2 regions of the Acidovorax sp. 1608163 genome follow, and region 2 is predicted to be linked to the other one. Evidence: predicted binding sites of a transcription regulator. Region 2 holds the regulator's gene; the other holds the start of a gene.
The links. The regulator FliA, encoded in region 2, starts transcription of late flagellar genes. The targets are predictions, from matches to a motif close to CTAAAGTTTNNNNNNNNNNNGCCGNTA.
Positions count from the first base shown of each region.

Region 1: a site for FliA is predicted at 10,365-10,391, ahead of EAG14_RS15135 (flagellin). Genes of this name have one in related genera too.

Region 1 covers NZ_CP033069.1:3,405,139-3,417,254, forward strand. The annotation lists gene EAG14_RS15100 (bifunctional riboflavin kinase/FMN adenylyltransferase) at 1-224, shown strand, start outside; gene ileS (isoleucine--tRNA ligase) at 333-3,200, shown strand; gene lspA (signal peptidase II) at 3,201-3,710, shown strand; gene EAG14_RS22880 (hypothetical protein) at 3,916-4,053, shown strand; gene EAG14_RS15115 (Na/Pi cotransporter family protein) at 4,050-5,708, shown strand; gene EAG14_RS15120 (shikimate dehydrogenase) at 5,757-6,677, opposite strand; gene EAG14_RS15125 (bile acid:sodium symporter family protein) at 6,780-7,778, opposite strand; gene EAG14_RS15130 (LysR family transcriptional regulator) at 7,904-8,803, shown strand; gene EAG14_RS15135 (flagellin) at 8,841-10,304, opposite strand; gene EAG14_RS15140 (NUDIX domain-containing protein) at 10,441-11,289, opposite strand; gene EAG14_RS15145 (quinone oxidoreductase) at 11,307-12,116, opposite strand, start outside.
Region 2 covers NZ_CP033069.1:602,700-614,815, forward strand. The annotation lists partial or broken gene flgK (flagellar hook-associated protein FlgK) at 1-756, opposite strand, end outside; gene flgJ (flagellar assembly peptidoglycan hydrolase FlgJ) at 774-1,706, opposite strand; gene EAG14_RS02695 (flagellar basal body P-ring protein FlgI) at 1,708-2,859, opposite strand; gene EAG14_RS02700 (flagellar basal body L-ring protein FlgH) at 3,154-3,906, opposite strand; gene flgG (flagellar basal-body rod protein FlgG) at 3,953-4,735, opposite strand; gene flgF (flagellar basal-body rod protein FlgF) at 4,782-5,522, opposite strand; partial or broken gene flgE (flagellar hook protein FlgE) at 5,702-6,981, opposite strand; gene EAG14_RS02720 (flagellar hook assembly protein FlgD) at 7,029-7,703, opposite strand; gene flgC (flagellar basal body rod protein FlgC) at 7,722-8,126, opposite strand; gene flgB (flagellar basal body rod protein FlgB) at 8,152-8,616, opposite strand; gene flgA (flagellar basal body P-ring formation chaperone FlgA) at 8,932-9,666, shown strand; gene flgM (flagellar biosynthesis anti-sigma factor FlgM) at 9,759-10,079, shown strand; gene EAG14_RS02745 (hypothetical protein) at 10,117-10,500, shown strand; gene EAG14_RS02750 (RNA polymerase sigma factor FliA) at 10,635-11,348, opposite strand; gene EAG14_RS02755 (hypothetical protein) at 11,353-12,116, opposite strand, start outside.

The DNA.
Region 1 (12,116 bases), 2.2 Mb from region 2:
ATTGCCTGGACTGGCCCTCCACCCTGGGGCCCGAGGGGGCGTACGGTAAAATCATCCGGGTGGAACTTCTGCACAAACTGCACGACGAGCTCAAGTACGACGGTCTCGATGCCTTGACGAAGGGCATTGCGAAAGACTGCGCCGATGCGCGAGCGTACTTTGCCTCGGCCCAAGCCCCCTCGCACACCGAAACCCGTCGCCAGACCACGCGCGACCGAATTTAGAGGGCTGCCTGCGCGCAGCGCCTGCGGATTGCAGGCCCACCTCTGTCTTTGCATCCCTCGTTTTTCGCGCCGGGTCTGCCCCGGATTGCACCGTTTTAAGGCTTCTTCATGTCCGATAACGCCAGCCCCACCCCGTCCAGCGGCACTACTGCAGTGGACTACCGCGCCACGCTGAACCTGCCCGACACCAGCTTCCCCATGCGCGGCGACCTGCCCAAGCGCGAACCAGGCTGGGTCAAGGAGTGGGAAGACCAGGGCATGTACAAGCGCCTGCGCGATGCCCGCCATGGCGCGCCCAAGTTCATCCTGCACGACGGCCCGCCCTACGCCAATGGCCAGATCCACATGGGCCATGCGGTCAACAAGATCCTCAAAGACATGATCACCAAGGCGCGCCAACTCGAAGGCTTTGACGCGCTGTACGTGCCCGGCTGGGATTGCCACGGTCTGCCCATCGAGAACGCCATCGAAAAGCTGCACGGCCGCAACCTGCCGCGTGACGAAATGCAGGCCAAGAGCCGCGCCTTCGCCACCGAGCAGATCGCGCAGCAAATGACGGACTTCAAGCGCCTGGGCGTTTTGGGCGAATGGGACAACCCCTACAAGACCATGAACTTCGCCAACGAAGCGGGCGAAATCCGTGCGTTCAAACGCGTGATGGAGCGTGGCTTTGTGTACCGTGGCCTCAAGCCCGTGTACTGGTGCTTTGACTGCGGCTCGTCGCTGGCCGAGTTCGAGATCGAGTACCAAGACAAGAAGAGCACCACGCTGGATGTGGCCTTCAAGTCACACGACCCAGCCCAGCTGGCCGCAGCTTTTGGCCTGCCCTCGCTAACCAAAGACGCGTTTGTGGTCATCTGGACCACCACCGCGTGGACCATCCCCGCCAACCAGGCCCTGAACCTGAACCCCGAAATCACCTACGCGCTGGTCGATGCAGGCGAACGCCTGCTGCTGGTGGCCGAGCCCCTGGTGGCCTCGTGCCTGGAGCGCTACGGCCTCACGGGCAGCGTGCTGGCCACCACCCTGGGCAAGAACCTGGGCGGCCTGGAGTTTGAACACCCCTTGTACGACGTCGATGCAGGCTACCGCCGCCTCGCCCCGGTGTACCTGGCAGACTACGCCACAGCCGATGACGGCACGGGTATCGTGCACTCGTCGCCCGCCTACGGTCTGGAAGACTTTAACTCCTGCCGCGCGCACGGTATGGCGCTGGACGACATCCTGAACCCCGTGCAAGGCAACGGCACCTACGCGGCCGACTTCCCGCTGTTCGGCGGCCTGCACATCTGGAAGGCCGTGCCCGTCATCATCGAAGCGCTGCGCAAGGCGGGCCGCCTGATGACCACCAAGGACATCACCCACAGCTACCCACACTGCTGGCGCCACAAGACGCCGGTGATCTACCGCGCCGCCGCCCAGTGGTTCATCCGCATGGACGAAGGTGAAGGCGTGTTCACAAAAGCGGGCGAGAAGCCCGCCAAGACGCTGCGCCAGATTGCCCTGGACGCCATCGAGCACACCAGCTTCTACCCCGAGAACGGCAAGGCCCGCCTGCACGACATGATCGCCGGGCGGCCCGACTGGTGCATCTCGCGCCAGCGCAGCTGGGGCGTGCCCATCCCGTTCTTTCTGCACAAGGATTCGGGCGAGCTGCACCCGCGCACCATGGAAATCATGGACCAGGCGGCAGCCATCGTTGAAAAGGGCGGCATCGAGGCCTGGAGCCGCGTGACGACCGAAGAAATCCTGGGCGCTGAAGACGCCCCCCACTACACCAAGAGCACCGACATCCTGGAAGTGTGGTTTGACTCCGGCTCCACCTTCAGCCACGTGCTGCGTGGCACGCACCCCAACGTGCACCACGACACCGGCCCCGAGGCCGACCTGTACCTGGAAGGCCACGACCAGCACCGGGGCTGGTTCCACAGCTCACTGCTGCTGGCCAGCGCGCTGGAAGGCCGTGCGCCCTACCGTGGCCTGCTCACGCACGGCTTCACCGTGGATGCCAAGGGCATCAAGATGAGCAAATCGCTCAAGAACGGCATCGATCCTCAGGAGATCAGCAACAAGCTGGGCTCGGAAATCATCCGCCTGTGGGTGGCCGCCAGCGACTACTCCGGCGACATCGCGGGCGACGAGAAGATCCTCGCCCGGGTGGTGGACGCGTATCGCCGCATCCGCAACACCCTGCGCTTCTTGCTGGCCAACGTGAGCGACTTTGATCCCACGAAGGACGCCGTGCCATTTGGCGACATGCTGGAGATCGACCGCTACGCCCTCACCCGCGCAGCCGAATTCCAGGCCACGGTGCTGGCCCACTACAAGGTGTATGAATTCCACCCCGTGGTGGCCAAGCTGCAGCTGTACTGCTCGGAAGACTTGGGCGGCTTCTACCTGGACGTGCTCAAGGACCGCCTGTACACCACAGCCCCCAAGAGCCTGGCCCGCCGCAGCGCCCAGACCGCGCTGTACCAGATCACCCACGCCATGCTGCGCTGGATGGCGCCGTTCCTCTCCTTCACGGCCGAAGAGGCATGGAAGGTGTTTGGCAGCTCCGACTCCATCTTCCTGGAGACCTATGGCTCCATCGCCAGCGCCGACGAAGGCCTGCTGGCCAAGTGGACACGCATCCGCGAGATCCGCGACGTGGTGAACAAGGAGATCGAGACGCTGCGCGCCGCAGGCCAGGTGGGCTCGCCCCTGCAAGCCAACGTGACGCTCACGGCAGCCCCCGAGGACTACGCCTTGCTGAGCAGCCTGGGTGACGACCTGAAGTTTGTGTTCATCATCTCCGCTATCGAATTGGCAGCTGGTAGCGCTTTGCAGATCAGCGTTACAAGCAGCTCCAGTGCCAAATGCGAGCGCTGCTGGCACTACCGCGACGATGTAGGCCAAGACGCAGCCCACCCCACCATTTGCGGCCGCTGCACCAGCAACCTCCATGGCGCCGGTGAAAACCGGGTGTGCGCTTAAATGGCGGGCGCGCAAACCTTCGGCGGGCAGTCTGTGGCCCGCAGCATGGGCTGGTGGCTGCTGTGGGCCGTGGTCATTGTGGTGGCCGACCAGTGGACCAAGGACCTGATCCTGCGCAACTACCAATGGGGTGAAGCCACGCACATCACGGGCTTCTTCAACATCGTGCGCGCCCACAACACCGGTGCGGCGTTTTCCTTCCTGTCGAATGCAGGGGGATGGCAGCGTTGGCTGTTCACGGGCATTGGGGCCGTGGCCAGCATTTTCATTGTGTGGCAGCTGTACAAGCACCCCACCCAAAAGCTGTTTTGCTTTGCGCTGGCCAGCGTCATGGGTGGCGCCATCGGCAATGTGGTGGACCGCCTCATGCACGGCTACGTGGTGGATTTTCTGGACTTCCACGCCATGGGCACGCACTTCCCCGCGTTCAATGTGGCGGACTCCGCCATCACCGTGGGGGCTGTTTGCCTGATTCTGGATGAACTGCTGAGAGCGCGTCGCGAGCGCTGAGCCGGTGCAGCCACACTGTGGCGCCCTTCCCCACCCAACGGCCCGCCTTGTGCGGGCCGTTGGCGTTATGGCATGTGCCACATGCGTCATGCACGATGCCTCGCCAGCCTCATGGGCTTCTGCGCGGACGCTATCGATTCAGGAGTATGCTTGTGTGTCAATTTGATGAAAAACAAGGGTGAGCGCGTTTTTTGCATAACCCGTTATGCGATCGCTCAACGGCCCGGCCAGCACCTGCAGTGTTTCGGCCAAAGGTCGGCAAGAGCCACGCGACATGCTGCGGGTGGGTGCTGAACAAGCCCGCCGCAAGCACCACAACAAGAACAACGACGGTATTTCATGAAGCATCTGTTGAACCTACTGGCCGCTGTGGCCCTGCTCATCTGGGGCACCCATCTGGTGCGCACCGGCATCCTGCGTGTGTTTGGCGCCAACCTGCGCCAGCTCATCGCCCGCAGCGTCAGCACGCGGTTCACGGCGGTGCTGTCCGGCATGGGGGTCACGGCGCTGGTGCAGTCCAGCACAGCCACGGCGCTCATCGTGTCATCGTTCGTAGGCCAGGGGCTGGTGGGGCTGCCTGCGGCGCTGGCCGTGATGCTGGGGGCCGACGTGGGCACCAGCGTGATGGCGGTGGTGTTTGCCATGGACCTGTCCTGGCTGTCGCCCCTCTTCATCTTTGTGGGGGTGGTGCTGTTCATCTCGCGCAAAGACACGGCCGTGGGCCGCGTGGGGCGAGTGCTCATTGGCCTGGGCCTGATGCTGCTGGCGCTGCGGCTGATCACCGAATCCACCACCGTCCTCACCCAGTCACCCACCGTGCGCACCCTGCTGGGCGCACTCACCAGCGATTTGCTGCTGGAGATTTTCACGGGCTCGGTGCTGGCCGTACTGTCTTACTCCAGCCTGGCCACTGTGCTGCTCACGGCCACGCTGGCGGGCTCTGGCGGTATTCCGGTGGACGTGGCCCTGGGCCTGGTGGTGGGGGCCAACCTGGGCAGTGGCCTGCTGGCCGTGCTCACCACACTCAAGGCCAATGTGCAGACCCGGCAGGTTCCGATGGGCAACCTGATGTTCAAAGTCATCGGCGTGGTCATCATGACCCCGCTGATTGGCCTGTGGCTGCGCCACGCACGCCCCTATGTGCCCGACACCGCGAGCCTGGTGGTGCTGTTCCACCTCGCGTTCAACCTGGTGGTGGGCCTGGTGTGCATCGGGCTCACCCGCCCCGTGTCCAGGCTGGTTCAGCGCATTCTGCCCACGGCCGATGCGCAAGCCCCGTCGGCAGGCAGCCGCCCGCAGCACCTGGACCCTTCCGCGCTCGCCACCCCCTCACTGGCCATCTCCTGCGCCGCCCGCGAGGCGCTGCACCAGGCCGACGTGGTCGAGTCCATGCTGCTGGGCCTGCACCAGGTGATTCGCACCGATGACCAGAAGCTGGCAGAAGACCTGCGCAAGCTCGACGACCAAGTCGATGGCCTGTACTCGGCCATCAAGTACTACATGACCAAGATCTCTCGCGAAGCGCTGGACGAGCGCGAGGGGCGGCGCTGGGCCGACATCATCAGCTTCACCATCAACATGGAACAGATTGGCGACATCATCGAGCGCGTGTTGATCGACATCGAGGACAAGAAGATCAAAAAGGGCCGCCAGTTCTCCGAGGCTGGCATGGAAGAAATCAACGAGCTGCACACCCGCCTGGTGGCCAACCTGCGCCTGGCCATGAGCGTGTTCCTCAACGGCAACGTGCGCGATGCACAAAAGCTGCTGGAAGAAAAAGCACGCTTTCGTGACCTGGAGCGTGCCTACTCGGCCACCCACCTGGCGCGCCTGTCGGACAACACGGTGCAGAGCATCGAGACCAGTTCCCTGCACATTGACCTGATCAGCGAACTCAAGCGCATCAACTCGCTGCTGTGCTCCATTGCCTACCCCATCCTGGAGTCCGCTGGCGCGCTGGCCCCCAGCCGCCTCAAGCCCACGCCCGATCAGGTGTGACGTTGCGACAACGTCGACTGCATCGGGTAGCAGTCAGCGGGCATTCGGTCAGGCCACGCTGGTGCAGGGGTAGCGCAGGGGCTGGGTGATCTCGGCCGCCAGCGCAGGTGGGTAGATCAGTTCACGCACAAAGTTCGCGTCCTCGCGCACCATCTGCGCAGCCTCTGGCAGGCCAAAGTAGTCCAGGTAAAACGGCATCTGCTGGATGAGCATCTCAAACCCCGGCTGCGCATGCAGCCCACGCGAGCGGGCGGCGCGCACCAGCGGGGTGGGCTGGTTGCGCAGCAAGATGTCAAACAGCGCGGCATGCGGCTCCATGCGATCCACATCGCAGGGCAGCGGGTCATCGTTACCCAGCCCCACGGCCGATGCGTTGACCACCAGGTCGTAGCCAGCGGGGTCACTGCTGTCCACCGCGACCACATTGGCGTCAAAAAATCCATCCAGCTCCGTGGCCAGCCCAATCGCCTTGCCGGGCACAGGGTCGTAGAAGGCGATGAACTCGGCGCCCTGGGTGGTGCCGCCTTGCGCCAGAGACACCCCAATGGCTGCAGCACTTACCCCTGCACCCAAAATCAGCACACGCTTGCCCCTGTAGGGAATGTTGAACCAATCGAGGGCACCCAAAATACCTTCGCCGTCAAACAAATCACCTTCGAGCTGGCCTTCGCTGGTCCGGCGCACGATGTTGACCGAGCGCGCCACCCGCGCCACCAGCCCGCAGCTGTCCAGCAAATGCACCACCTGCGGCTTGTGGGGCGGCGCAATGATCACGCCCTTCACGTTGCGCGCCAAAAACGTCGCCTTGAGCCACACGGCAAAGTCCCGTTCACGCACCTGCACCGGCAACATCACCGCGTCCAGGCCGCAGCGCTCAAACACCTTGTTGAACATGCGCGGTGCCCGCACGTTGGTGATGGGGTCCCCCGGGATCAGATAGATGTCGGTGCCGCCAGAAATCTTTGCCATACAGGTCTCGCTGAAAAAAGCAGGGCCCGGGCGCTGCGGGCCGGGCGGGTGTCATCGCAAGCCTGCGACTTTAATCCCAAATGGGCACGGCCCCCCCGTGCCTCATTCGCCTGCAGGCACTTGCCCATCGCGCCGCGCATAGCGCTGCGCCAGCACCGCGCACACCATCAGCTGCATCTGGTGGAACACCATGAGCGGCAGCACGATGGCGCCCACTGCATGCGATGCAAACAGCACCTTGGCCATGGGCACGCCGCTGGCCAGGCTCTTTTTAGAGCCGCAGAACACGATGGTGATTTCGTCCTCTTTGGAGAAGCCCATGCGCCGCGCGGCCCAGGTGGTGGTGGCCAAGGCCAAGGCCAGCAGCATGGCGCACACCACCAACAGGCCCAACAAGGCTGGCAGCGGCAACTGCTGCCACAGCCCTTCCACCACCGCCGCGCTGAACGCGGTGTACACCACCAGCAAGATAGAACCCTGGTCCACAAACTTGAGCACAGCAGCCCGGCGCTTGACGAAGCCACCGATCCAGGGGCGCAGCAAGTGGCCCGCCACAAAAGGCACCAACAACTGCAGCATGATGCGGCCGATGTTGGCCAATGCATCGGGCTGCGCAGAGCCTGCCGTGTGCTGCGCCTCAGGCAACAGCAGGCCCACCAGCACCGGGGTGATCACAATGCCCAGCAGCGTGGACGCCGATGCACTGCAAATGGCCGCAGGCATGTTGCCGCGCGCCATGGCAGTGAAGGCAATGGCTGACTGCACCGTGGCAGGCAACACGCACAGGTACAGGATGCCGGTGTAAAGCCCCGGAGTGACCAAGCCCTGCAGCACAGGCCGCAGCGCCCAGCCCAGCAATGGAAACAGCACAAACGTGGCCCCCACCACCACGAGGTGCAGCCGCCAATGCGACAGCCCCGCCACGATGGCATCGCGCGAAAGCTTGGCCCCGTGCAAGAAGAACAGCAGCGCCACAGCGGCCACCGTCAGCCCCTCCAGCGTCTGGGCGGCCACGCCCGATGCAGGCAGCACGCTGGCCACCGTCACGGTGCCCAGCAAGGCGAGTGTGAAATTGTCAGGAAGAAAGCGGGAACGGGCCATGGGTCAAAACACACGCAAAGTCATGAACAGGGAGCACTGGCAAACCAGGGCCAAGGACTTGCATTGGACCCCAGCCCCATTCCAAAGAGAAATGGATTTCTCTGATGGATTTATGATTTGAGCGCATGAATATCACCCTGCGCCAATTGCACGTATTCCAGTCGGTGGCGGACACCCGCAACTTCAGCCGCACCGGCGATGCCGTGGGGCTGACCCAACCGGCCGTGAGCCGCTGCATCACCGAACTAGAGGCCCAACTGGGCCTGAAGCTGCTCAACCGCACCACGCGGGAGGTGACACTGACCGACGCAGGCCAGCGCCTGGCGGCACGCCTGCCCCGCGTGCTGGAGGAGCTGGAAACCACCCTGCTGGATGTGCGCGAGCTAGCGACTGAACGGCGTGGCCGCGTGCGCGTGGCCAGCAGCCCCACGCTGTCGGCCAACCTGATGCCCGACTGCATTGCCCAGGCCCACAGCGCCCTGCCAGGGCTGGAGCTGGTGCTGCTGGACCGCATTCAGAGCGCGGTACTGGCCAGCGTGTTGTCGGGCGAGGTGGACTTTGGTGTGGTGATCGATCCCAGCGAGCGCGATGCCCTGCACTGCGAGACCATCCTGACCGAGCCCTTTTGTCTGGCCTGCCCACCCGGCCACCGACTGGTCCGCAAGCGCCAGGTGCGCTGGGCTGACCTGCAGGGCGAGGCCCTGGTGCTGCTGGACCACGAATCGGGCAGCCGCCGCCTGATCGACCGCGCCCTGGCCGAGCACAGCGTGCAATGCACAGTGGCGCAAGAGGTGGGCCACCCCACCACCATCTTTCGCATGCTGGATGCGGGGCTGGGCATCTCCGTCATCCCCACCTTGGCCATCCCACCCGAGGGGCTGCCACAGCTGGCCGTGCGCCCCCTGCTCCCCCGCATCAACCGCGAGATCATGCTGGTGCACCGGCGCAACCGGGCGCTCTCGCCGGTGGCACAGGCGGCGTGGGACTTGGTGAGGGATGTGGCGGCGCAGCGGGCAAGCACATGAGCCAGCAAAGGCCTCAGGGGCTTCGGTTGCCCTGGTATCAACGCAGCAGTGACAGCACCCCTTGCGGCAACTGATTGGCCTGGGCCACCATCGCCGTGCCAGCCTGCTGCAAGATTTGCGCACGCGAGAGGTTAGCTGTTTCAGAGGCGAAATCTGCATCCAGGATGCGCGAGCGCGAGGCAGACAGGTTTTCCGAGGTGACCTGCAGGTTCGAGATAGAGGTTTCAAAGCGCGACTGCAACGCGCCGAGCTTGGCGCGTTCACCATTGATGAAACTCAGGGCGGAATCGACCGTCTTGAGTGCATCTGTCGCTTTCGCGAACGTAGTGATGTCCAGCTCAGAGACCTTCTTGATGGTGGACGACGCAGCCGTTGCGGCATTGGTGCCCGTCGCCGTTACAGAAAATGATTTCTCAGAATCCAGGGTGACATAGCCGCTCGTTTTTGCGTTGTCAGATGTGGCGTTGACTGCCAAGACAACCGCAGCGCCCACGTTGGCACCAGCAGCATCCAGTTTCTGGACCGTCACGGTGCCTGCATTGGGGGTGTTGAAGTCATTGATCAGGACATCGTTGCCGGTGGCATTGGTCATCTGTATCTTGGTGCCATCGGCGCTCAAAGCAGCCGTCACCCCGGTCTTAGAAGACTGGTCATTGATAGCGCTGATGGCGGCCGACAAACCATCAGCGGTATTGCTGGCCGACAACGTGAAAGAAATCGACTGACCCACTGTATTGTCGGACTGGATAGCCAGCGTATAAGCCCCGGCAGCCCCAAACGCTACGCTCAACTCGGTACGGGCGGTTGCGGTAACGCCCGTGTCGGCCTTGACCCCATTCACAGAAGCAGCAATAGCGGATGCGGTCGCCAAAGACGCTACAGCGATGTCTTTGCTACCCACAAAACCGTTCACCGACAGGGTCCCTGCAGTCACTCCATTGTTGTTGTTGTTTGTGGTGGTTGCCGTTCCAGCGGCAAGCACTTGGTTGTTGCCATAACCGTTGGTGCGCAAGTCCCCGGTCGAGGCGACGATGGTTTGGTTTGCGTTGGCCCCCACCTGGAACTGCTGCGTGCCAAAACTGCCATCCATCAGCTTCATACCGTTGAATTCAGTGGTTTTGGAAATGCGGTCCAACTCGCTCACCAACTGACCCACTTCTGCCTGCAGGGCCTGGCGGTCGCCAGCGCTGTTGGTGGCATTGGCAGACTGCACAGCCAGTTCACGCACACGCTGCAAGATATCACCTGAAGCCTTGAGCGCGCCCTCCGCCGTCTGGGCCAGGGATATGCCGTCGTTGGCATTGCGCACCGCCTGGTTCAAGCCTTTGATTTGGCTGGTAAAGCGCTCGGAAATGGCCAGCCCTGCGGCATCGTCCTTGGCGCTGTTGATGCGCAGCCCAGAGGAAAGGCGCTGGATGGAAGTATTGAGCGAAGACTGACTGGCACCGAGGTTGCGCTGTGCGGTCAGTGAGGCGACGTTGGTATTGATGGTGGCTGCCATGCGCGCGATCCTGCTAAGTGTCTTGTGGGTTTCAAGGGCGGTTTAGGCCGACCACTCTCGTATCGGCGCGCTGCCAAAAAACTTGAGCAAAGTCAGGACGCGCTTCGCTCCAACCCTGCGCAGGATCGCGCGCCCGTCACCACCGGTAAAAGCCAGCCAACACCAGTGCGGCTTCTGAGGTAAAAGCCCCCTGCACCATGCGCTCATGCACCTGTGCCGGGGCGAGCAGCTCAAACCGCTCCACCTCTCCGTCCTGGTTGTTGGGCTCCAGTGCGTGCGGCACCTGGGCCTGGAACCAGTCGATGCGCTCGACCATGAAGCCCACGCCACCGCCCTCGCGGCTGGGGCGGCTGAAGTCGACATGGCCGCCGTGGGTGACGGCCTCTAGCTGGGCCACGTCCAGCCCCGCTTCTTCCCAGGTTTCGCGGGCCAAGGCCTGGGGCAATGAATCGGCGGCAGACACCATGCCGCCCATCAGCGTGTCCCACATGCCGGGGTTGTTGGGCTTGGTGAGCGAGCGCTTTTGTACCCACATGCGGCCGTCGGGCGCCAGGCCCACCAGGTGCACGGCGCGCGTGGTGATGCCCAGCACGCGCACGGCGCCCCGCTCTACCGTGCCCACCACCTCGCCTTGCGGGTTGGTCACGGCCAGTTGCTCGTTGCGCCACGGGCCGCAGCGGCCTGCGGCATGCAGGACGGCAGCCACCGCATTGAGCGCTGGGGTGATCTCTTCGGGCGCCACCTGCAAGTGCCATGCGGGCCCTGCACCCAACTCCTGAATTGATAGCTGGTAGCGCTTATCCAGCAAGCGCTGCAGGCCAATCTCATTCAAAAAACCCTGGGCCACCGAACCCACCACCTGCCCTGCTGCCACCAGCGGCATGCGGGCCTGGGCTGCGGGCTGGTGGGCCGCCTGGCGGGCGGTCACCAGCCACTGGGCCAGGGCCGCATGGGGTGGCACGGGGCTGGGCTTCAACGCATTCAACACAGGCACACGCACCGTCACAGCGTGAGGATGGTGCAGCCGGTGGTCTTGCGCGCCTCCAGGTCGCGGTGGGCCTGCTGCACCTCAGCCAGGGGGTAACGCTGGTCGATGTGGATCTTGACTTGGCCGCTGGCGACCACCGCAAACAGGTCGTCGGCCATGGCCTGGGTGGCTTCGCGCGTGGCGATGTGGGTGAACAGCGTTTGGCGCGTGACGTACAACGAGCCCTTGGCGCCCAGCATGCCTGGGGCAAAGGCCGGCGCCGGGCCCGATGCATTGCCAAAGCTGGCCATGAGGCCGAAGGGGCGCAGGCAGTCGAGGGACTTGTCCCAGGTGTCTTTGCCCACCGAGTCGTACACCACCTTGACGCCCTTGCCCCCGGTGATGTCCTTCACGCGGGCGGCAAAGTCTTCTGTGCTGTAGTTGATGGCGTGGGCCGCGCCGTTGGCCAGTGCCAGCTGGCATTTGGCGTCTGACCCGGCCGTGCCGATCAGCTGCAGGCCCAGGGCCTTAGCCCACTGGCAGGCGATGAGCCCCACCCCGCCCGCTGCGGCATGGAACAGCACAAAGTCACCAGGCTGCAGGCCTTCCACCGGCAGTGTTTTCTTGAGCAGGTACTGCGCCGTCAGGCCCTTGAGCATCATGGCAGCGCCGGTCTCAAAGTCGATGGCATCGGGCAGCTTGCACACTGTCTTGGCGGGCATGACACGCGCCTCGCAGTAGCTGCCGGGGGGCGCGCTGGCGTAGGCGGCGCGGTCGCCGGGTTGCAGGTGCGTGACACCCTCGCCCACGGCCTCGACCACCCCGGCGCCCTCCATGCCAATGGT
Region 2 (12,116 bases):
CGCTGGCGGGGAAGGTGGAGGAGTCTGCAATCGAGACCGTGGTGGCCGTGGTGCCCAGCACCAGGGGCTGGCTGCCCCCACGAACAGGCCCACGGTGCCGTCGTCGGCTGGGATCTGTGTGGTTTGAACGTACTGGTTGATCTCGCGGATGATCTGGTCGCGCTGGTCCAGCAGGTCGTTGGGCGTTTGCCCGTTGCCGGTGGCGCGGGCAATCTGCTCGTTCACCGAGGCCATTTGCTGGGCCAGGTTGTTGATGGTGTTGGCGCTGTTTTGCAGCTGCTGGGAGACGGTGTACTGGATCTCGTTGATGCGATCGGCCGATGTGCGCATGCGGGCCGCTGTTTCATCGATGCGTGTGAGCACCAGCGTGCGCGCAGACAGGTCGGTGGGGGAGGCCACGACGTCCGAGAACGCATTCATCATGTCGGTGATGGCGGCGCCCAGCCCGGCCGTGCCGCCGCCGAAAATCTCTTGCAACTGGCTCAGCCGCTCGGCCCGCACCGTGTCGGCGGCGCTGACCGAGCCCGCTGCGGCCGACTGGCGGGTGAGCAGCTCGCTTTGGTTGCGCAAAATGGTTTGCACATCCACACCTTGGCCGATGTAGCCGCCGCCCGTGAACTGGCCCTGCACGGTTTGCAGCACCACGGTCTGGCGCGAGTACCCGGGCGTGTTGACGTTGGCAATGTTGTTGCCTGCGGTTTGCAGCGCGACCTGGTTGGCCATCAGGGCGCGGGCGCCTACGTTGAGCAGTCCCATGATTTACCCCGCTTCCATCACGCTTGTGCCTTTTGGGCCCGCAGCGCGCTATGGATCGCACCGCTGAGCTTTCTGGCGTATTCCGGGTCGGTGGCGTAGCCCGCCTTTTGCAGCTCGGTGGCATAAGCCACAGCCGAGCCCGTCTTGGCGGTGGCTTGGGCCTTTTCGTAGCGGGGGCTGTTGGTGATGAGCTGGGCGTAGTCCCGGAACGATGCTTCGTACGAGTCGTAGGCGCGGAACTTGGCCACCACCTTGCGGGGCACACCGTCCACGTACTCGGTGGTCGTCACCTCGGCCACCTTGCCTGTCCAGCCCTTGCCGGCCTTGATGCCGAACAGGTTGTAGGAGGTGGAGCCATCCTTGTTGCGGATCTCGCTCTTGCCCCAGCCGGTTTCGTGGCCTGCCTGGCCCAGCATGAAGCTGGCGGGGATGCCGCTTTCCTTGGCCACGGTTTCGGCCGTGTTGCTCAGGTGCTGCACAAATTCATCGCGCCCTTTGGGGGCGGGGGTAGTGGTCACGCCCGCAATGCTGGCGGAGCCTGTCGCCGCCTTGGTGGCCGCAGTGCTGCGCCCAGTGACTTGCTGCAGGCTCAAGGTGGAGGGCACGGAGAACGTGGGCTCGGCCGCACCCATCTGGCGCGACAGTTGCCGGGCGATGGCCTCAGACAAGCCCCCGGGCTGGCCCGACATCTGCACCGACAGTTGCTGGTCCAGCATGTCGGTGCCCAGGTCGCCTCCGGCGCTGTCGAGCATGCCCGACTTCATGGTGGCCTCGCGCATGCTCTTGATCAGCTCGCGCATGAACAGCGACTCAAACTGCTTGGCCGCCTCTTTGGTGGCCTCGGGGCTGTTTTGTCCGGCTTCGTACTTGAGGTTGTTGAGCGAGCGCGTGTCCACCGCCAGCGCCTGGTGCGCGCCGGTCGATGTGGACGAGGGCAGGGTCACGGCCATGTCAGATCACCTCCAGCTCCGCATTCAGCGCACCCGCCGCCTTGATGGCCTGCAAGATGGCCAGCAGGTCTTGCGGCGTGGCGCCCAACTGGTTCAGCGCGCGCACCACATCGGCCAGTTGGGCCGAGGGCGGCATCTGGATGATGTTGCCCGGCTCCTGGTTGATGGTGATGTCGCTCTTTTGCGTGACCACGGTTTGCCCTTGCGACAGCGGGTTGGGCTGGCTGATGACCGGGGTGGAGCTGATGGTGATGGACAGGTTGCCGTGCGCAATGGCGCACGAGCCCAGCGTCACGGCCTGGTTCAGCACGATGGAGCCGGTGCGGGCGTTGATGACCACCTTGGCGGCGGGGGTGGAATTTTCGAGTGGCAGCTCTTCCAGATCGGCAATGAAGCCCACCCGCGCGCCTGGGTCTTGCGGTGCGCGCACCTGCACGGTGCGCCCGTCCAGGGCGGTGGCCAGGCCGTTGCCCAGCTTGGCGTTGATGGCCTGGGCCACCTTGCGTGCGGTCTGGAAGTCCGATGCATTCAAGCCCAGGTTGATGGTGTCGCCCTCGTTCAACGGGGTGGGGACCGACCGCTCGACCTGGGCGCCTTGTGGAATGCGACCGGCCGACAGGTGGTTGATTTGCACCTTGCTGCCTCCTGCCGAAGCGCCAGCGCCGCCCACCACCAGGTTGCCCTGGGCCAGGGCGTAGATCTCGCCGTCGGCGCCGCGCAGCGGGGTGGCAATGAGCGTGCCGCCCTTGAGCGACTTGGAGTTGCCCATCGATGACACATTCACATCCAGCATCTGCCCCGGCTGGGCAAAAGCGGGCAATTGGGTGGTGACGATCACGGCCGCCACGTTCTTGAGCTGCAGCTGCGAGGCCGTGCCGGGCGGCAGGGTGATGCCCATTTGCTGCAGGTAGTTGGACATGGCCTGCGTGGTGTAGGGCATCTGGGTGGTCTGGTCACCCGTGCCGTCCAGCCCCACGACCAGGCCATAGCCTGTGAGCTGGTTGCTGCGCACGCCTTGCACCGCCGCCACTTCCTTGATGCGCACGGCGTGCGCGGTGGGCGCGGCGGCCGCCAGCACTGCGGCCAGCAGGAGCCAGAGTGCGCGCAGCTTGCGCGGCCAAAGGGAGTGGGACGAGGCTTTCATGGCTTCCATTGTGGGTTGCCATGGCAAAAACTAAAACCCAAAAAGAAGCCGGTTCACCAGCCTTTTGCCTGCGATCTGCGTGGTGCCTGCCGCTTCAAGCGTGGGCGCCGCCCTAGACGCGACTTGGCGAGAAATATCAATAAAAATGCCACCTAGCGCTCATTGGTAAAGCGCTGGCAGCTATAAATTTGATAGTAATTGAAGCGTGTGGTGCGTGCGGCACGTGCAGTCGGGACATGAAAAAGCCGCTGGCCCCCTGTGCATGCAGACAGCCAGCGGCGCTTTGGCACCGGCATTCGCGGATCAGAACGGCGTGACCTTGTTGAAGAACCGGCCCAGCCAGCCCTGTGCCTGCACCTCGCCTTGCGAGCCACGGCCGCGTGACTCGATGCGCACGTTGGCCACCTGGGTGGAGTTGATGATGCTGCCTGGCTGCATCACGCGCGGATCGATGGTGCCGGAAAAGCGCAGCACGTCCACGTTCTGGTTCACGCCGATTTGCTTCTCGCCAGCCACCACCAGGTGCCCGTTGGGCAAGACATCGATCACAGTGGCGGTGATGGAGCCAGAGAACGTGTTGGCGCTTTCGGTACCGCCCTTGCCGGAGAACGCGTTGCCAGACTTGGCGCCGAGTCCCAGCTTGCCGACATCGCTTGCCCCCACAAAGGGCAGTGCTGTTACGGCATTGGAGACGTTGGCCGAGCGGTCCAGTGTGGAGGAGGACTCTTGCTTGGCCGTCACGTTTTCCACGATCTGGATCGTGACCAGATCGCCCACCAGCCGGGCCCGGCGGTCTTCAAACGCTGGCCGGTAGCTGGCGGTGTTGAACAAACTTCCGTTGGCTGGCTGAGGCGCCGCACGCGGCGCAATGCTGAGCTGCGGCGGGGTGGTGGGCAGGATGTCCACAGGCGGTGTTGGCGACAGGCTGGCGCAGCCCGTGGCCAGCAGGCTGGCGAGCACGCCCGTGACCGCCCAAAGCCCATGGCGTGGGCGGGCAGTGTGTGTGCAGGCGGTGTGTGTGCCTGCGACCAAGGGGGCTGCAGTGGTGCGGTTCATGGCGTGCCTTCCTGGGGGCCCGGGTGGGCCCCGCGGTGCGTTTTGCTTACAGCTGGCTCAGCTTGGCCAGCATCTGGTCGGTGGTGGTGATGGCCTTGGAGTTCATCTCGTAAGCACGTTGTGTCTGGATCATGTTCACCAGCTCTTCCACCACGTTGACGTTGGACGACTCCAAAAACCCTTGCTTGATGATGCCCAGGCCGTTGGTGCCGGGCGTGCCCTGCTGGGGCTGGCCCGACGCCGCCGATTCCTTGAACAGGTTTTGCCCGATGGGCTCCAGCCCGCCAACGTTCACAAAGCCCGACATCGCCAGGGTGCCCAGTGGCTGGGGAGCGGTGTTGCCCGGCACGGTGGCCGACACGGCGCCATCGCTGCTGATGCTGATGCTGGTGGCATTGGCGGGCACGGTGATGCCATTGGCCACAGGCAGGCCGCCCGAGGTCACCATGCGCCCTTGCGCATCCACCTTGAACGAGCCGTCGCGGGTGTAGCCGATGGTGCCGTCGGGCATGGTCACTTCAAAAAAGCCATTGCCGTTGATGGCCACGTCCAGGTTGTTCTTGGACTCTTGCAGGCTGCCCTGCTCAAAGTTGCGCCCGATGGACACCGTGCGCGCGCCCAACCCCATGTGCAGCCCGGTGGGCAGCTGGTTTTGCTCGGTGGCGGCGGCGCCCACCTGGCGGTAGTTCTGGTAGGCCAGGTCTTCGATGTTGGCGAAGTTGCGCTTGAAGCCTGTGGTGGACACGTTGGACAGGTTGTGCGAGTGCAGGTCGATATTGGTCTGCTGCACAGTCATGCCGGACTTGGCGGTGTAGAGGGCGGTGAACATGGCGGTTTCCTTGCGTTCGGTTCAGCGTGGGGCGACGGGCTTGGCCTCAGCCATTGAGGCTGAGCAACTGCGCAGCCGATTTGTCGTTGGTTTCTGCTGTTTGCAGCAGCTTCATCTGTTGCTCGAACTGGCGGGACGCGGCGATCATTCCCACCATGCTCTCCACGGTGTTCACGTTCGAGCCTTCCACCGCACCGCTGAGCATGCGGGCCGTGGCGTCGTTGGGCATGGGGTCGCCAGACGCTGTGCGAAACAGGCCGTCGTCACCGCGCTTGAGCGGGTCTTCCGCCGTGGGAGACGCCAGCTTCAGCCGCCCCAGTGCCTGCGGGGGCTGCCCTGCCGTCTTGGCCGTGATGGTGCCATCGGCGCCCAGGGTTACTTCAGCGCGGGGGGGCACGTCAATCGGGGCGCCGCCGTCAGACAGCACCGGTAGGCCCGAGGGCGTGACCAGCTGGCCGGCAGCCGACACATCGAACGAGCCCGCACGGGTGTAGGCCTCCAGCCCGTCGAGCCCTTGCACGGCAAACCAGGCGTTGCCCATGGCCATGGCGTCGAGGTTGCGGCCGGTGGTCTTGGCGGGGCCTGCCGTGTTCAGGTAGCCCGAGGTGGCCTCCAGCGCGAAGACCCGCGTGGTCGATCCATTGCCTTGCACGGGCACCGAGCGGAAGGTGGACATCTCTGCCCGAAAGCCGTTGGTGGACGCATTGGCCAGGTTGTTGGCCAGCACCGCTTGCCGGTGCTCTGCGGCTTTGGCCCCTGTCATGCTGGTGTAGATGATGCGGTCCATGGCGTGATGTTCCTCTCAGTTCCCTGTGTTTCCGCACGCCGTCCACAGCGCGTGCAGCTGGCGCGGCCCAAGCCGAGGCAGCCGCGCAAGGGCCGCCCCGCCGCGCTGGCTGCGTCCCACTCCCGTAGCGCGCAGCGCGTAGAGAGAGGGGGAAGGCGCGCAGCGACTCAGGGGGTGTGTCATCTCAAGTTCACCAGGGTGGACATCACCTGGTCTTGCGTCTTGATGGTCTGGGCGTTGGCCTGGTAGGCGCGCTGGGCGGTCATCATGTTGACCAGCTCGGCCGTCAGGTCGACGGTGGAGTCTTCCAGGGCGCCTGAGCGCAGGCCACCAAAATTGCCGTCGGTGGCGGTGCCCACGACGGGTTGGCCGGATTCAAAGGTCGACACCCATTTGTTACCGCCCACCGAGGCCAGGCCCTGGGTGTTGCGAAAGCTCGACAGCGCGATCTGCCCCTCCGAGCGGGTCACCCCGTTGGAGTAACGGGTCATGATCATCCCGTTGTTTTCGATGTTGATGCCCGTCAGCTCGCCAATGGTGTAGCCATCCTGGCTGAGGTTGGACACGGTAAATTTCGACCCCCCTCCGAAACGTTGTCCAGGCTCACGGCCACGTTGAATGCTGGCAGGTTGTTGGGGTTGGGGGGGCTGGGGTTGACGCTGAGTGGCAGCTGGAACCCTGTGGCCGGAGGTGTTGCGGCGGGGCCGATGATTTTGCCGGTGTTGTCGAAGGTGATCTGCCCAATGGCCGTGGCGACCACTGGGGGCACCGCCGTGGGGTCGTCCAGCTTGTCGTACACATCCCAGGTGTTGGCGGTGGCGGTTTTCTGGAAGTACAGATTGACGGGCTTGGCCACGCCTTGGCTGTCGTAAACGTTGATCGATGTGCCGTACGTGGCACGTGGTGTGGCGGGCACGGGGGGCGTCGCCGTGGGGTTGCCCGCTGCGTTGGGGGCAGTGGCTGGCAGATTGAAGTCGGCCGTGATCTTTGTTGTCTGCTTGGCCGGAATGGGCTGGGCTGTGGGGAACACCAGCGGTATCGGGTCGGTGCCGGTGCGCAGGCCGGTGACAGGGTCTACGGGGTAACCCATGACCTTGTCGTTGTCGTTGGTCACCATGTTGCCTTCCTTGTCCAGCTTGAAGTTGCCGGCGCGCGTGTAGGCCAGCGTTCCGTCAGGCTGGGTCACGGTGAAGAAGCCATTGCCATTGATGGCCACATCCAGGCTGTTGCCTGTGATGGTCAGGTTGCCCTGGGTGAATTGCTGCGCCACGTTGGCGGTTTCCACGCCAATGCCGGCATTGTTGCCACCCGCTGAGCCGATGGCTGACGCCACCATCTCGGCAAACTCTGCACGCGAGGCCTTGAAGCCGGTGGTGTTGGCGTTGGCAATGTTGTGGCCGATGACGTCCAGGTTCTTGCTGGCGGCGTTCAGGCCAGAGAGGCCTTGCTGGAAACTCATGGTGTTCTCCTGGTTGGGCGGTGCATGCGATGCGTTGGGGGCTGGCGTTACACCAGGGCCTTGATCTGGCTGTAATTGATGGTCTTGCCGTTGGACAGGCTCAGCACCAGTTGGCCGTCCTCAGCGCCTGCAGCGGTCACCTTGGACAGCGCGAGCGCGGTGGAGTCGAGTTTGGTGGAGCCGTTGACGGCGGTGATGCGGAACTGCAGGCCTTCGGTAGAGCCCGTGTACTTGCTGGCATCCCAGTCAAAGGTGTGGCGACCGGCGCTTTGTGCGCCCAGGTTGACGGTGTCCACCACTTGGCCGCCAGCGGTCAGGATCTCGACCTTGACCCCGGTGGCTGCAGAGCCCAGCTCGAACCCGCCCTTGCCGGTCTTGTCGGTGATGGACACGCTGTTGCCTTCGGTCATCACACTGCGGCCCACCAGGGCCGTGCCCTGCATGACCTGCAGCGAGTTGAACTGCGCTGACATGCTGGCCATGGTCTGGTTCAGCTGCTGGATGCCTGTCACGGTGTTGATCTGCGCCATTTGCGATGTCATCTGGGCGTTGTCCAGAGGGTTCATCGGGTCCTGGTTGTTGAGCTGCGCCACCAGCAGCTTGAGGAACCGGTCCTGCGCTGCATTGGGGTCGGTGTTGGGGTCTGCCACGCTGGTGGTCGAGCTGGACGTACCACTGGTGGACGAGGTCGATGTGGTGGCTTTGGTCGAACTGAGGATCATGCTGAAGTCTCCTGGGGCTTACTGGCCCATTTGCAGGGTTTTGAGGAGCAGCGACTTGGCCGTGTTCATGACCTCGACGTTGTTCTGGTACGAGCGCGAGGCGGAAATCATGTTCACCATTTCCTCCACCGCGTTCACGTTGGAATGCGTCACATAGCCCTGCTCGTCGGCCGAGGGGTGTGAGGGGTCATGCACCTTGCGGCCTGGCGCATCGCTTTCCTTGATGGAGGTCACTTTCACGCCTGCAGCGGCGTCGGAGCCCATGGGGGCGGTTTGAAACACCACCTGGCGCGCCTTGTACGCCTTGCCATCGGGGCCCGCCACCGCATCGACGTTGGCCAGGTTGCTGGCCACGACGTTCAGGCGCTGTGACTGCGCGCTGATGGCGCTGCTGGACACATTGAAGATGGAGAACATGGACATGGGGCGTCTCGCTTTCTGCGCTGGCTTACTGGCCCTGGATGGCGCTGAGCATGGTTTTGGCGTTGCCGTTGATGAAGCGCAGCGTGGCCTCGTAGCGCACGGCGTTGTCCACGAAGTTCGAGCGCTCGCGGTCCAGGTCCACCGAGTTGTTGTCCAGCGCGGGCTGGGTCTGCACGGCATAGCCCAGCTTGCTGGGGCCTGAGAGTGTGGATGCCGAGCCCGAACCTGTGGTGGTGGCTTGAAAATGCCGGGGGTCTGACGTGGCGGTGCTCACGGCGGGGCCTGTGCCACCAGTGGCCAGGTTCTTCACGACGCTGCTGGCACCCGATTCAGTGGCTTCGCGCAGGGTTTTGGCAAAGTCGAAATCCCGCGACACGTAGCCGGGGGTGTCTGCGTTGGCAATGTTGCTGGCGATGATGCGCTGGCGCTCGGCGCGCAGTATCAGCGCGTTGCCTTGAAATCCCAGCTGGTTGGTCATCTTGTCAAGCATGGTTGCCTCACATCCTGTATCGCTTGCCGCCACGGCCCGGTGCGGGTTTTGGCGTGGTTCGATTATGGAAATGGCGGTTTTTTTCTAAAGCCCGAAGAACGCGGAAATGGCTGGGCAGTTTCGGGCTTTGCCTTGGGGCTTGGCGGCCTATAGTGAATGCGTTGGAATGGCCCGCAGGCCTGGGTGCTGTACCCAGAGCCCTGCTGCGCTGGCGGTGCTCCCTGGCAACCGTGCGCGGGCCCTTCAGGCGGACGGCGTGGCGCTGTCCGTCCCACCGCGCCGCGGTTTGTCGGCGCTTTTACCGGAGAGCGCACCATGCCTTCCCTTTCATCCCTGCGCAGCGTTGGCCTAGCCCTCATGGCACTTTGGGGGGTATTGGCCGTGGGCGCCGCCCAGGCCCAGGCGGTGGCTGACCCCGCCGCCGAGCTGGGCAACCTGACCCAGCACTGGCTGGACGACGCCTTGGCCCGCAACCAGGCGGCAGGCGCCACGCTGCGCATGGAGGTGAGCGTGGGCGCGCTGGACAGCCGCTTGAACCTGGCCCCCTGTGCCCGGGTGGAGCCGTATTTGCCTGCAGGCTCGCGCCTGTGGGGGCGCACCCGGCTGGGGCTGCGGTGCGTCGAGGGGCGTTCGCCCTGGAATGTGTTCTTGCCCGTCACCATCAAGGCTTGGGGCCCCGCCTGGGTGCTGACCGGCAACGTGGCGCCCGGCGCCGTGCTGACTGCCAACGACGCCACGCAAGCCGAGGTGGACTGGGCGGCCGACCCCGCCCCGGTGGTGGCCAACCCTGAGGCCTGGGTGGGCCAGACTGCCTCGCGCCAGTTGATGGCCGGGCAGGCCTTGCGCCAATCCATGGTCAAGGCGCCCAGCATTTTCCGCGCAGGTGCACAGGTGCGTGTTTCTGCCCAGGGGCCGGGTTATGCTGTGGTCTCTGCAGGGCAAGCGTTGTCCGCAGGCACCGTCGGGCAGACTGTGCGCGTCAGAATGGACAATGGTCGCGTAGTGAGCGGCATTGTGGCTGAAGATGGAACAGTGACCATCACTCTTTGAGGATTTGCCCGCACAAATAGCTAAAGTCCGCCCAAAACGGGTCGAAAACATTGCTACTGAGCCCCACATCACACGGGGTGGTGGAGAGAGCGATGAAGATAGGTCAAAAACCGGAACTCCCGGGCGCATTGGCGCAGACGGGGCTTGCCAAGCAAGCCAAAAGTCCAGCCCCTGCTGCGGAAGGGGTGGCAAAAGGCGCTGCTGCTGCGCAAGCCGCCGGTGTGCCTGTCACTGTGTCCAGCTCGGCCCGCGCCCTGGAGCAGCCTGGTCGCACCACCAGCGATTTTGACGCCAAGCGCGTGAGCGAAGTGCGTGCTGCCATCAATAACGGCACTTTTTCGGTGGATGCGGATGCGATTGCGGACAAATTGCTGTCCAATGCGCAAGAAATCTTTTCTCGCGCCCGCGGATAAACGCCTGATCCCAGGCTTTGTCTAGCGCACCACCACCATGTCGTTAGAAGAAGCCCTCACCACGGTAGAGCAACACATCGAAAAGGTGTCTGCCGCCTTGCTGGCACTGGACGCTCCCTCGCTGGAGATTGCCAGTACCGCGCTGCGCGATGCAGCAGCACGCTTTACCTGGGTGCTGGAGCAAGCGCAGCACCAGCAAGTTTCTGAACTTCCCCCCCAATTCCAGCAGCGCCTTGCAGCCGTTGGCCAACACTTGGCCATCCAGCGAGACAACCTGGCCCGTGTGGCGGTGTTGACCGACCGCCAAGTGGCCGTGGTGGTGCCGCAGGCCGATGGAGCCCAGACCGCCACCTATGCCAACCCGCAAGCCGCAGGCGCGAAGGCGGGCGGCGTAGCGCGCATCTATCGCTCGGTGGGTTGAGCGGACGGCCTCCACTTCCCGTGCGCAATCTGGCGCAGGGTTGAATCTCTTGGGTTTGGAATTGCTATAAAAAGAATAGCTGCTGGCGCTTTATTTACAAGCGGTAGCAGCTATTTTGTTTAAGTGTGGCTGGGTCAGTGGCTGCGCATCTTGGCGCGCAGGCGGGCGATGGACTGGCTGTGCAGCTGGCACACGCGCGATTCGGTCACGCCCAGCACGGCGGCAATCTCTTTGAGATTCATGTCGTGCTCGTAGTACATGCCCATGATGTGCTGCTCGCGTTCGGGCAGGCTTTTGATGGCGTTGACCAGCGATGTGCGCAACCGCTGGTCGCGCAGCAACTCCACCGGGTCGGCCGCAGCGTCGGCCACGTGGCGGTCCAGAAAACCGTCATCGTCCTCGCCGTGGGTCATGTCTTCCAGGTACACCAGCTGCGTGCCGCGCACCTTGCCCAGCAGGCTTTGGTAGTCGGCCAGGCTCAACTCCATCTCATCGGCAATTTCAGACTCCAGCGGGCTGCGCCCCAGCTTTTGTTCCAGCCGGTGCACGGCGTGCTCAATGTCTTTTTGGCTCTTGCGGGAGCTGCGCGACATCCAGTCGCCCTCGCGCAATTCGTCAAGCATGGCGCCACGGATGCGCTGGGTGGCAAAGGTCTCAAACTGAACGCCCTGGGCCATTTCGTAGCGCGACAGGGCATCCGCCAAGCCCATCATGCCGACCTGGATCAGGTCGTCCAGTTCCACGTTGGGAGGCAGCTTGGCAATCATGTGGTGCGCAATCCTCCTCACCAGCGGAACATGCTGGCGGATCATCGCATCACGATCGAGCTGGCCTTTGGCGGTGTACATCAGATCAGTGGCTCCAGACGGTGGACGTTGGCTCAGGCGTGCCCGACAAACCCGTCACGTGGCTGGATGGTAGCGCAGTCAGCGGTCCACTGATGGTGCCCGCGTTTTCCAGCAGTTGCAAGGCCAAGCGTTGAACGTCATGAGGGTTATTGGCCGAGACGGTGGTCGTGCGCACGCGCCCGCCCAGGTGGCGTTCGGCGCAGTCTTGCAAGGTGCGTAACGCGCCCAGCGTGCGGCGACGTTCGCTGGCGCCATCGCCTTGCAGCACCGAGGCCACAGTGCAGGGCAGGCCGGAGTGCGTGGCAATCTGCTTGAGGCTTTTATAGCAGGACAAAACACCGGCGGAGCCGCCCTCCATCACCGCCAGCGGGATGGTGCTGGTGTGCGTAAGCAAGGGGCCCAACAGCCCTGCCGGGGCGTGCAGCACCAGCAGCCCGTAGGCGCGGAAGTACGGCAGCAGCCCTTGCAGCGGGGGGGCGCCTTCGGTGTAGGCCTGTCGCTGCAACTGGTGCAGGCCCCGCGCCGCTGGGATCACGGCCACCGAGGTGACCGAGGCGCTGGCGCTGGTGCCCAGGCCGTCGTTCCAGGGGGCTTGCTGCAGCACATGGCTCAGGCCTGGGGTGTCGTCGGTTTCCAGTGCGGTACCGTCCAGCACCATCACGGGGTAGCCCAGGCGCTGCAGGTTGGCGCAAATCTGCCAAAGCATCTCCAGCCCGCTGGAGGCGCGCTCCTGGCTGGCCACCGCCAGCACGCGCAACTGGGCTTGCG